4 regions of the Paracoccus sp. J39 genome follow, and region 1 is predicted to be linked to each of the others. Evidence: riboswitches for the same ligand, from Rfam matches in the RefSeq annotation. Region 1 holds a riboswitch; each other region holds the start of a gene.
What was found. Region 1 has a riboswitch for cobalamin ahead of nrdH (glutaredoxin-like protein NrdH). Riboswitches for the same ligand answer to the same signal wherever they lie in the genome.
Positions count from the first base shown of each region.

Region 2: linked by a shared signal. The riboswitch ahead of L632_RS0112700 (TonB-dependent siderophore receptor) and the one ahead of nrdH (glutaredoxin-like protein NrdH) in region 1 are both predicted to bind cobalamin.
Region 3: linked by a shared signal. The riboswitch ahead of L632_RS25130 (TonB-dependent receptor) and the one ahead of nrdH (glutaredoxin-like protein NrdH) in region 1 are both predicted to bind cobalamin.
Region 4: linked by a shared signal. The riboswitch ahead of L632_RS0119485 (DUF1636 domain-containing protein) and the one ahead of nrdH (glutaredoxin-like protein NrdH) in region 1 are both predicted to bind cobalamin.

Region 1 covers NZ_JAEN01000020.1:6,447-8,639, reverse strand. Annotated here, with positions in the region: gene L632_RS22940 (TonB-dependent siderophore receptor) at 1-416, opposite strand, end outside; cobalamin riboswitch at 794-983, shown strand; gene nrdH (glutaredoxin-like protein NrdH) at 1,074-1,295, shown strand; gene nrdI (class Ib ribonucleoside-diphosphate reductase assembly flavoprotein NrdI) at 1,306-1,734, shown strand; gene nrdE (class 1b ribonucleoside-diphosphate reductase subunit alpha) at 1,716-2,193, shown strand, end outside.
Region 2 covers NZ_JAEN01000011.1:132,936-135,128, reverse strand. Annotated here, with positions in the region: gene L632_RS0112700 (TonB-dependent siderophore receptor) at 1-1,063, opposite strand, end outside; cobalamin riboswitch at 1,198-1,412, opposite strand; gene L632_RS0112695 (hypothetical protein) at 1,937-2,134, shown strand.
Region 3 covers NZ_JAEN01000026.1:26,741-28,933, reverse strand. Annotated here, with positions in the region: gene L632_RS25010 (TonB-dependent siderophore receptor) at 1-408, opposite strand, end outside; gene L632_RS25130 (TonB-dependent receptor) at 365-1,138, opposite strand; cobalamin riboswitch at 1,315-1,506, opposite strand; gene L632_RS23635 (DedA family protein) at 1,763-2,193, shown strand, end outside.
Region 4 covers NZ_JAEN01000029.1:18,742-20,934, reverse strand. Annotated here, with positions in the region: gene L632_RS0119495 (DUF1801 domain-containing protein) at 1-156, opposite strand, end outside; gene cobO (cob(I)yrinic acid a,c-diamide adenosyltransferase) at 161-772, opposite strand; cobalamin riboswitch at 810-1,011, shown strand; gene L632_RS0119485 (DUF1636 domain-containing protein) at 1,088-1,441, shown strand; gene cobW (cobalamin biosynthesis protein CobW) at 1,445-2,193, shown strand, end outside.

The DNA of each region.
Region 1 (2,193 bases):
CCGTCGATCAGCAGGTCCTGGCTGGCCTCGAAGCCGCGGATATAGGGGCGTACGCCCTGCGGCACGCCGCCCTCGCCCGCGCCCAGCGTGACGCCCGGCGTGGTGCGCAGCACGTCGGCGACCGAGGTCTGGCCGCGCTCCTCGATCTCGCGCGCGGTGACGACGGTGACCGAGCGCGGGGTGTCGAGCAGCGGCGCGGTGGCCTTGTCCGAGGTGCTTTCGGTGACCTTGTAGCTTGTCTCGGCCTCGTTGCCCTGCTGGCGGCGGATGACCACCGTGTCCAGAGTGACGGTGTCCTGCGCCTGTGCAGGGCCGGCCACGCCGGCCGAGATGGCCAGCACCGGCAGCAGGCCCAGGGTCGGCAGCAATTGCGCTGCGCCCCCCGTGACCGGCGGTTTCGGATGGGACTTGTTCATGGATTGCTCCCGGCACAAAAGAAATCGCTGCCATCCGCGAGGATGGAGGCGACAGGAACGTGCTGGCTCAGCAGAGTGGCTTGCGGTGAAACGAGCCGGGAGGGGGAGCAGTCGCCCCCTGTCCTAGCCGCGCGTGATCCATGCAAGAGGGTTAATTGTCGCAAATTGTCAAACGACGCTGCGTAAAATCCCGGATCGGCAGGCCCGACTGTTGCAGCGATTCAACAATCCGGATGCTCTCCCGTCGGAAAAGGTGCCGCAACTCTCGGCCGGGATGCAAGTGGCGCCCGCCCCGCGGGCGTTCGAAAGCCCACCAGATGTTCCAATGGGCGGGCAGTTTCCCACTAGATGTGGATTGACCTGCGTGGCGGAGCGTGGCTAACTGCAGGGGTCATGGTTACCTCCGGGGCGACTCGGGGATCAACAGGGAAGCCGGTGCAAGGCCGGCACTGCCCCCGCAGCTGTAAGCGGAGAGCGACGCTGGAATGCCACTGGGGCCAGCCCCGGGAAGGCCAGCCAAGCCGGGACCCGCGAGTCAGAAGACCTGCCATGGCGCGAAAGGACGAAACCGTGCGGCGGGCGCGGGGCTGAAGCGGTTCCGATGGCGCGGTCATCGGGCGCGGCCCCTGCTTGCCGACAGAAAGAAGGAGCAGAGGCATGACCATCACCGTTTATTCCAAGCCCGCCTGCGTGCAATGCACCGCCACGACCCGGGCGCTCGAGGCGCGCGGCCTGCCCTATCAGCTGGTCGACCTGACCGAGGATGAGGCGGCGATGGAACTGGTCACCTCGCTCGGCTATCGCCAGGCGCCCGTCGTCGTCGCCGGCGAGGCGCATTGGGCGGGTTTCCGGCCCGACATGATCGGCCGGCTGTCCTGAACGCGCGGCCATGGGCGGGCACCGGGGCGAACTGGTCTATTATTCCTCGGGCTCGGGGAACACGGCGCGCTTCATGGCGCGGCTGGGGCTGCCGGCGCTCCGCATCCCGGTCTCGCCGTGCGAGATCCTGCCCGAGCCCGGCCGGCCCTATGTGCTGATCTGCCCGACCTATGCCGATGGCGCGGGGCGGGGCGCGGTGCCGAAACAGGTCATCCGCTTCCTGAACGACCCCGGGCGCCGCGCGCTGCTGCGCGGCGTGATCGGCGCCGGCAACCGCAATTTCGGCGCCACCTTCGCCCTGTCGGCGAGGGTCATTTCTGCTAAATGCGACGTCCCCGTGCTGTATCGATTCGAGCTGGCGGGCGACGACAACGATCTTTCCCGCGTCCGGGCGGGGCTTGAGAAATTCTGGGGGACGGAATGCTTGACAATGGCGTAAAGGCCGTGCTGGACCATCACGCGCTGAACGCGATGCTGAACCTTTACGACGGCGAGGGCCGCATCCGCTTCGAGGCGGATCGCAAGGCCGCGCGGCAATATTTCCTGCAGCATGTCAACCAGAACACCGTGTTCTTCCACAATCTCGACGAGAAGCTGCGCTATCTCGTCGACGAAGGCTATTACGAGCCCGAGGTGCTGGACCAGTATTCGCGCAATTTCCAGCGCGCGATCTGGGATGCTGCCTATGCGCGGAAGTTCCGCTTCCCGACCTTCCTGGGCGCCTTCAAGTATTACACCAGCTATACGCTGAAGACCCGCGACGGCCAGCGTTACCTGGAACGCTACGAGGACCGGGTGGTCATGGTCGCCCTGACGCTGGCGCGCGGCGACGAGGCGCTGGCCATGCGCTTCATGGAGGAGATGCTCTCGGGCCGCTTCCAGCCGGCGACGCCCACGT
Region 2 (2,193 bases), on a different contig from region 1:
AGGCCTCGTAGATATCTCGTTTCTTCTGCAGCGCGACGTTCAGCTTCTGCGCCGAGTTGCGGGCATCGCCGCCATCAAGCGCCCATGTGCCGGTATATCTGAGATCCCGCAGCCGCGAGGCGTCGTCGTAATCCGGCCGGCCGTCGTAGAAATGCGCGGTGGCCTGGTTGCTGCCCGAAAGGGCGAAGCGGTTCAGCAGCCGACCCCCCAGCGCCTCGGCTTCGAGCCAGAGCGAGCCGTAAGTCTCGTCCCGGTGGGCGGTCCATGGCTCGTCCCGCAGGTATTCGTCGGGCGAGGCGACGAAGGACACCGATTCGTCATAGCCGTATTCCTGCCAGCTGCGCCGCAGGGTGAAGCCGGCGGTCACCGCCTCGCTGATGTCGTAGGAGCCGCCGAGGGTCAGGCTGTCGCGCTCGTTGAACTCGGTATCGCCGCCCGGCGTGCGCGAGGCGTCCTCGCCATCGGTATGGCGCGTCGCGGCCGAGAGGCTGATCTGGCCGCGCGCGCCCATGGCGCGAAGATGGGCGCTGGCGGCGCGGGTGCCCTGACCGCCGATCTCGACCCCACCGCCATAGCTCAGCCCCGGGGCCGAGGCGCGGCGGGTGGTGATCGCGATCACCCCGGCGGCGGCATTGGCGCCGTAGATCGTCGATTGCGGGCCGCGCAGCACCTCGATGCGCTCGACATCCTCGGTCAGCAGGCCGCCGAACACATAGTCGCCGCTGCCGGGGGCATTGGCCTCGACCCCGTCGATCAGCACCAGCACGTGATTGGCTTCGCCGCCGCGGATGCGGACCTTGGTCAGGGTCTCGCCGGTCGAGGTCACGGCCAGGCCGGGCAGGTCGCGCAGCGCGTCCTGGACGGTGACGAAGCCGCGCTCTTGCAGATCCCCGGCGGTCAGGATGCTGTGGGCGCGGCCATAGGCGCTTTCGGCGACCGGCGACAGGCCGCCCGACAGGATCACGGGGTCGAGCATGACGGGCGCCTGGCTCTCCTGGCCCGTGGCGGCGGCCGGAAGGAGCAGGGCGGCGGCGGCCAGCAGGGAGACCGGGGTTCTGAACATTCCAAAGCCTTTCCAGCACGGGGCCCGGCCCCGCGATTTGCAGAACTGCCCTGCGGACAGGCCCGACAGCCCGGCCGCGGGACGGCGACTGTCACCTCTGCGGAACGGCCGCTTCCCGGGCGCGCCCCGCGCCGGAAATGGGTGATCGCTGCGGCAGGTCTCCTGGCTTGCGGATCGTTGCTCGGGCCGGCCTTCCCGGGGGTTGCCCAGTGGCGCCTGCGGCCTTCGCTCACCGCATACAGTTGCGGGGGCAGCCCCGGCCTTGCCCTGGCCGTCTTGCGGCCGGCGGGCGCACCGGTGTTCCCTTTTCATCCGGCATGGCGCCGGAACCGTAGCGGCCTTGCATTGCCGCAGGGCGCCGCGGGCTGTCAAGCGCCAATCCGGTGCCGCCGCGCGGCCGCGACAATCCGCCGGGTGGAACCGGCCGCTGAAGCGCGCCGCGGGGGCAAGGACGCTTTGGTGCCGGAGGGATCGGTGCCCCTCTGCCTGCTGCGGGATGGAACCGGCGGAACCCGCCCGCCTGCGGCGCGGGAAGGCGCCGCCTGCCGGAAAAGGGGGCCGGAATCGGGAAGCCGCCGCGGGTTCCGCGCCGGCCCGAGAACCTCGCCACCGCCGGAGGGCGCGGCCGGGGCGCCGGCCGCGGATGGCACGGGCGCGCCGTCCATTCCTGAGCGTTTTCCACGGGACGCAAAATCCGAACCCGACAGTTCGCATCAGGAAAATGTCACCGAGGAATTCTGTCAACTATATGTTTTTGCTAGATTATTTATTGACCTTCCGCGAATCCCTCTCTATATCCGGCTCAAGGTCGCCAGCCAGCGGAAAGCCAGCCAGCCACCACAGGACCCAGCCAGCCAGCCAGGAGAAACAAACATGGCAAAGACCGCTTGCAACGCCTGCGCGTTCTATGAGGATCACGTCGCCAACTCCGCCAGCACGCTTTCGGATTCCGGCCTGTGCCGCGCCAACCCGCCGGTCACCCAGAAGGATGCGGATACCAGGGGCTATTGGCCGGTCGTCAAGTCGAACGACTGGTGCGGACAGTTCGCCACCAGCTTCGCGGCCGAGTGAAGCGTCGCCACCGACGCTGCAAGGCAGCCTCCGGGCTGCCTTTGGCGTTTCGGGGTCGT
Region 3 (2,193 bases), on a different contig from region 1:
CAGCGCGGCGGTCAGGGTCAGATGGTCGTCGGGACGCCAGGCCGCCTCGGTAAAGAGCGCGGTGGTGGCGTTGCTGGCGATGAAGCTGCCGGTATAATTGGTGATCTGGAGGGTTTCTTCCTTCTCGCGCGTGACGCCGCCCACAAGCGACCATGGCTCGGCCGGCTTCCAGGTCACGTCGTAGCCATAGCGGGTCAGCATGCCGTCGTAGACATCGCCCTCGGGCCGCGAAAAGCCGGTATGATAGGTTCGCCGGGCATTGTAGCGGCCCCAGCTGAGCGTCTGCCGCAGGGTCCGGTCGGCGCTTTCATGGAGGATGCGCGCGCCCAGGTTCCATTCGTCCTTTTCGACCGTATCGCTGCCGTCACTGGGCGGCGAATCGTATTCGTGCCACGTATCGCTGCGCAGAGAGTTCGGCCCGCAACTGCGGCGCGATCTGCCAGCCCAGTGCCGTGCCGATCCCGTTGCCGCGATGGGCGTCGTCGTCCATGGGGCCGGGAACCGGGCTGGTGCGCGGATCGGCCTGCGACGGGCCGTCGTAATGCGTGGAAAAGCCGCTGACCCGGGCGTCGAGATCGCCCCTTTTCCACAGCAGGGTCGCGGTGGCCCGGCGCCAGCCGTCCGGACCAAGCTCCAATCCGCTGGACAGCCGCCAGCCGTCCTGGACCGGGCGCCTGGTGATGATGTTGACAACGCCGCCGATCGCGTCCGATCCGTAAAGCGAGGACTGGTTGCCGCGCAGCACCTCGATCCGGTCGATGCCCTCGACATCCAGATGGTCGAACTGGAACGCCGTCTCGGTCGAGGACGGATCGCCAAGCCGGACCCCGTCCATCAGGACAAGCACCTGGCCGTTATCCGATCCCCGGATGCTGATGCTGGTCCAGGCACCGGGACGGTCCTGCGAGACCTGAACCCCCGGCACGTCCCGCAGCAGGTCGGTGATGCGCTTCGCCTGTTCGCGGCGGGCGCGCTCCTCGGTCACGACGGTGACGGCGCTGCCGATGGCGCGTTCAGGCAGGTCGGCGCGCGAGGCGGTGACGACGATGGTATCCAGCGTCACCGCGTCCTCGGCGGTGGCAGGCGGGACGGCAAGGGTTGTGCCCAACAGCACGGGAATGATATGGCGGACCTTCATTTCGGCACTTATCCTCGTTCAACGGGAAGGGAAGCCGGATACGAAGGCATCGCCGCGACGGTTCTTCCGCCGCGCGCGCGAGTTCAGATTCTATCGGTCGCATCGCACATACCGCTGCCTTCGATCCACATGGGTCACCGCAGCGGAAATCCGCACCCTCGGCTTGTCCCGGCCGCGGGATGGGCGACAGCGACGGCAGGTCTCCTGGCTTCCGGTTCCTTGCGAGTTCCGCGCCTTCCCCCGCCCTGGGGCAGAGTGGCATATGCGGGTCGCTCCCGGTTACAGTTGCGGGCACAGCTGCGGCATCGGTTTCCCTCACCGCATTCCCTTTTCACCCCTTGCGGGGCACCGTCGGCGACCGGATAGCACAAGGGAGTTGTCAAATAAACAGATTAGATGGGCAGTATCTGCTTTTTCCCGCCTGATGGCAGTGCGCTTGATATCGCGGCAAGATCGATGAGGAGATCGACGTCACCCCGGGGGGCCGAGTGCCTCTGGGCATCGCGCGATCTGGATGCGTTCGGCGCCATGCGTGTCGCCGGCGCAAGCCTTGCGGCTTGCGTTTGCGGGTGGGTGTCCTTAGCTTGATCTGTCCCGCCCCTCGCCCCAAGGAGACTCCGCGCGGTGGAAGCCCTTATCGAACAATATCTGGGCAATCCGCTGATATTGGCCTTGCTGCTGTTTCTTGCGAATTTTGTCATGGAAGAAGGGGCGATCATCGCCGGCGCGGCACTGGCCGCCGCAGGAGAGATCGGCACCGGACTGGCCCTGGTGGCGCTGGTAACCGGGAATATCATCAGCGACTGGGCCCTTTACGGGATCGGCGCACTGGCCGGAAGCAACCGTCTCGTCCGGCGCTGGGTGGACGGCAAGATGCTGGAGCGGGGACGGCGGCTGCTGGATCGCGGCGTCCTGCCGGCGGCGCTGCTGGCACGGCTGTTGCCTCCGGTCTTCATGGCCAGCGGTTTCCTGCGCGTCGATTTTCGCCGTTTCGCAATCGTGAACGGCGTGGTCGCGGCAGTATATACGGCGGCGCTGTTCTTCGGGGCGTTCGG
Region 4 (2,193 bases), on a different contig from region 1:
GGTGCGGGTGATGATCTCGTCCAGCTTCTGGCCGATCTCCTGCTTCCAGCCCGGCATGGCGGCGATATAGGCGCGGAGCGGCGCCTCGCCATAGCCCTTGGGGATTTGCGGGTTGCCGCCCGAAAGCAGCTTCGGCTTGTCCTGCGATTTCTCCATGCTCCTAGAACTCCACGCCCGGCTGGGCCTTGATCCCGTCGCGGAACGGGTGCTTGACCTGCTCCATCTCGGTCACAAGATCGGCCAGCGCGATAAGTTCCGGCCTGGCATTGCGCCCGGTCAGCACGACATGGGTCATCGGCGGCTTTTCGTCGCGCAGGAAGGCCAGCACCTCGTCCAGATCCAGATAGTCATAGCGCAGGGCGATGTTGATCTCGTCCAGCAGCACCATGCGGATCGAGGGTTCGCGGATCAGCTGCTTGGCCTTTTCCCAGCCGGCGCGGGCGGCGGCGATGTCGCGCTCGCGATCCTGCGTTTCCCAGGTGAAGCCCTCGCCCATGGCGTGGAACTGGCACAGATCGGCGAAATGCGCGGTCAGCAGCCGCCGCTCGCCGGTGTCCCAGGCGCCCTTGATGAACTGCACCACCGCGCAGGGCATGCCATGGGCGATGCAGCGCAGGATCATCCCGAAGCCCGAGGAGGACTTGCCCTTGCCCTTGCCGGTATGGACGATGACCAGCCCCTTCTCGCCCTGCTTCCCGGCCATCATCCTGTCGCGGGCGGCCTTGATCTTCGCCATCTTCTCGGTATGGCGGGCGTTGTCGTCGGTCTGCATCGGGCACTCCTTCGCTTGACAAGTCGGGACCGGGCGCGCACAGACAGGGGGCGCTGGTTCCTGTCCTATGACAGGCGAAGAGGGAATGCGACAGGCAACCGCCTGGAAGCAGCCGCCCCCGCGACCGTGACCGGAGAGGTCGCCCCGAAGCCACTGGCGAAAGCCGGGAAGGTGGGGCGGCCGTGGGCCAAGGCCCGAATCCGCAAGCCGGGAGACCTGCCAGCGCAGAAGGATTGACCGGCGGACGGGGTGTTCCCGCTGGGGCTTGGGGCATTCGCGCCCCTGCGCCCTGCCGCCACAACGGATGAAGGGCGCATGACAGTCACGCTGCATGTCTGCATCACCTGCCGCGCCGGCCAGCCGGTGCTTGAGGGCGAGCCGGTGCCCGGCGCGCGGCTGCATGACGCGCTGACCGCCGAAGGGGCCCCCGACGGCGTGCGCATCGTCCCGGTCGAATGCCTGTCGGCCTGCGCCAGCGGCGCGGCCATCGCGCTGTCGGCGCCCGGCCGCTGGACCTATGTCTATGGCCGCATGTCGGCCGAGGACGCGCCCGAGATCCTGGCCGGCGCCGCCGCCTATGCCGGCGCCCCCGACGGCATCGTGCCCTGGCGCGAGCGCGTCACGATTTTCCGCAAGCGCAGCCTCGCGCGCATTCCTCCGATTGGGTAGCCCATGACCGACCTGACCAAGACCCCCGTGACCGTCATCACCGGCTTTCTCGGCGCCGGCAAGACCACGCTGATCCGCCACCTGATGCTGAACCCGCAGGGCAAGCGGCTGGCGGTGCTGGTCAATGAATTCGGCACCATGGGCGTCGACGGCGAGATCCTGAAATCCTGCGCGGACGAGAACTGCCCGGCCGAGAACATCATGGAACTGTCGAACGGCTGCATCTGCTGCACCGTGGCCGACGATTTCATCCCGACGCTGGAGCGGCTGATGGCGATGCCCGTCAAGCCCGACCACATCCTGATCGAGACCTCGGGCCTTGCCCTGCCCAAGCCCTTGCTGAAAGCCTTCGACTGGCCGGCGATCCGCTCGCGCATCACCGTGGACGGGGTGATCGCGCTGGCCGATGCCGAGGCCGTGGCCGCCGGCCGCTTCGCCCCGGACGAGGCCGCCGTCGAGGCGCAGCGCGCCGCCGACGACAGCCTCGACCACGAAACGCCCCTGTCCGAGGTGTTCGAGGACCAGATCGCCTGCGCCGACATCGTCCTGCTCTCCAAGGCCGACCTGGCCGGCGAGGACGGGCTGGCCGCCGCCCGCGCGGTGATCGAGGCCGAGGCGCCGCGCAAGCTGCCGATCCTGCCGCTGACCGATGGGGTGATCGACCCGCGGGTGATCCTTGGGCTGGGTGCGGCGGCCGAGGACGACCTTGCCGCCCGCCCCAGCCATCACGACGGCGCCGAGGACCATGAACA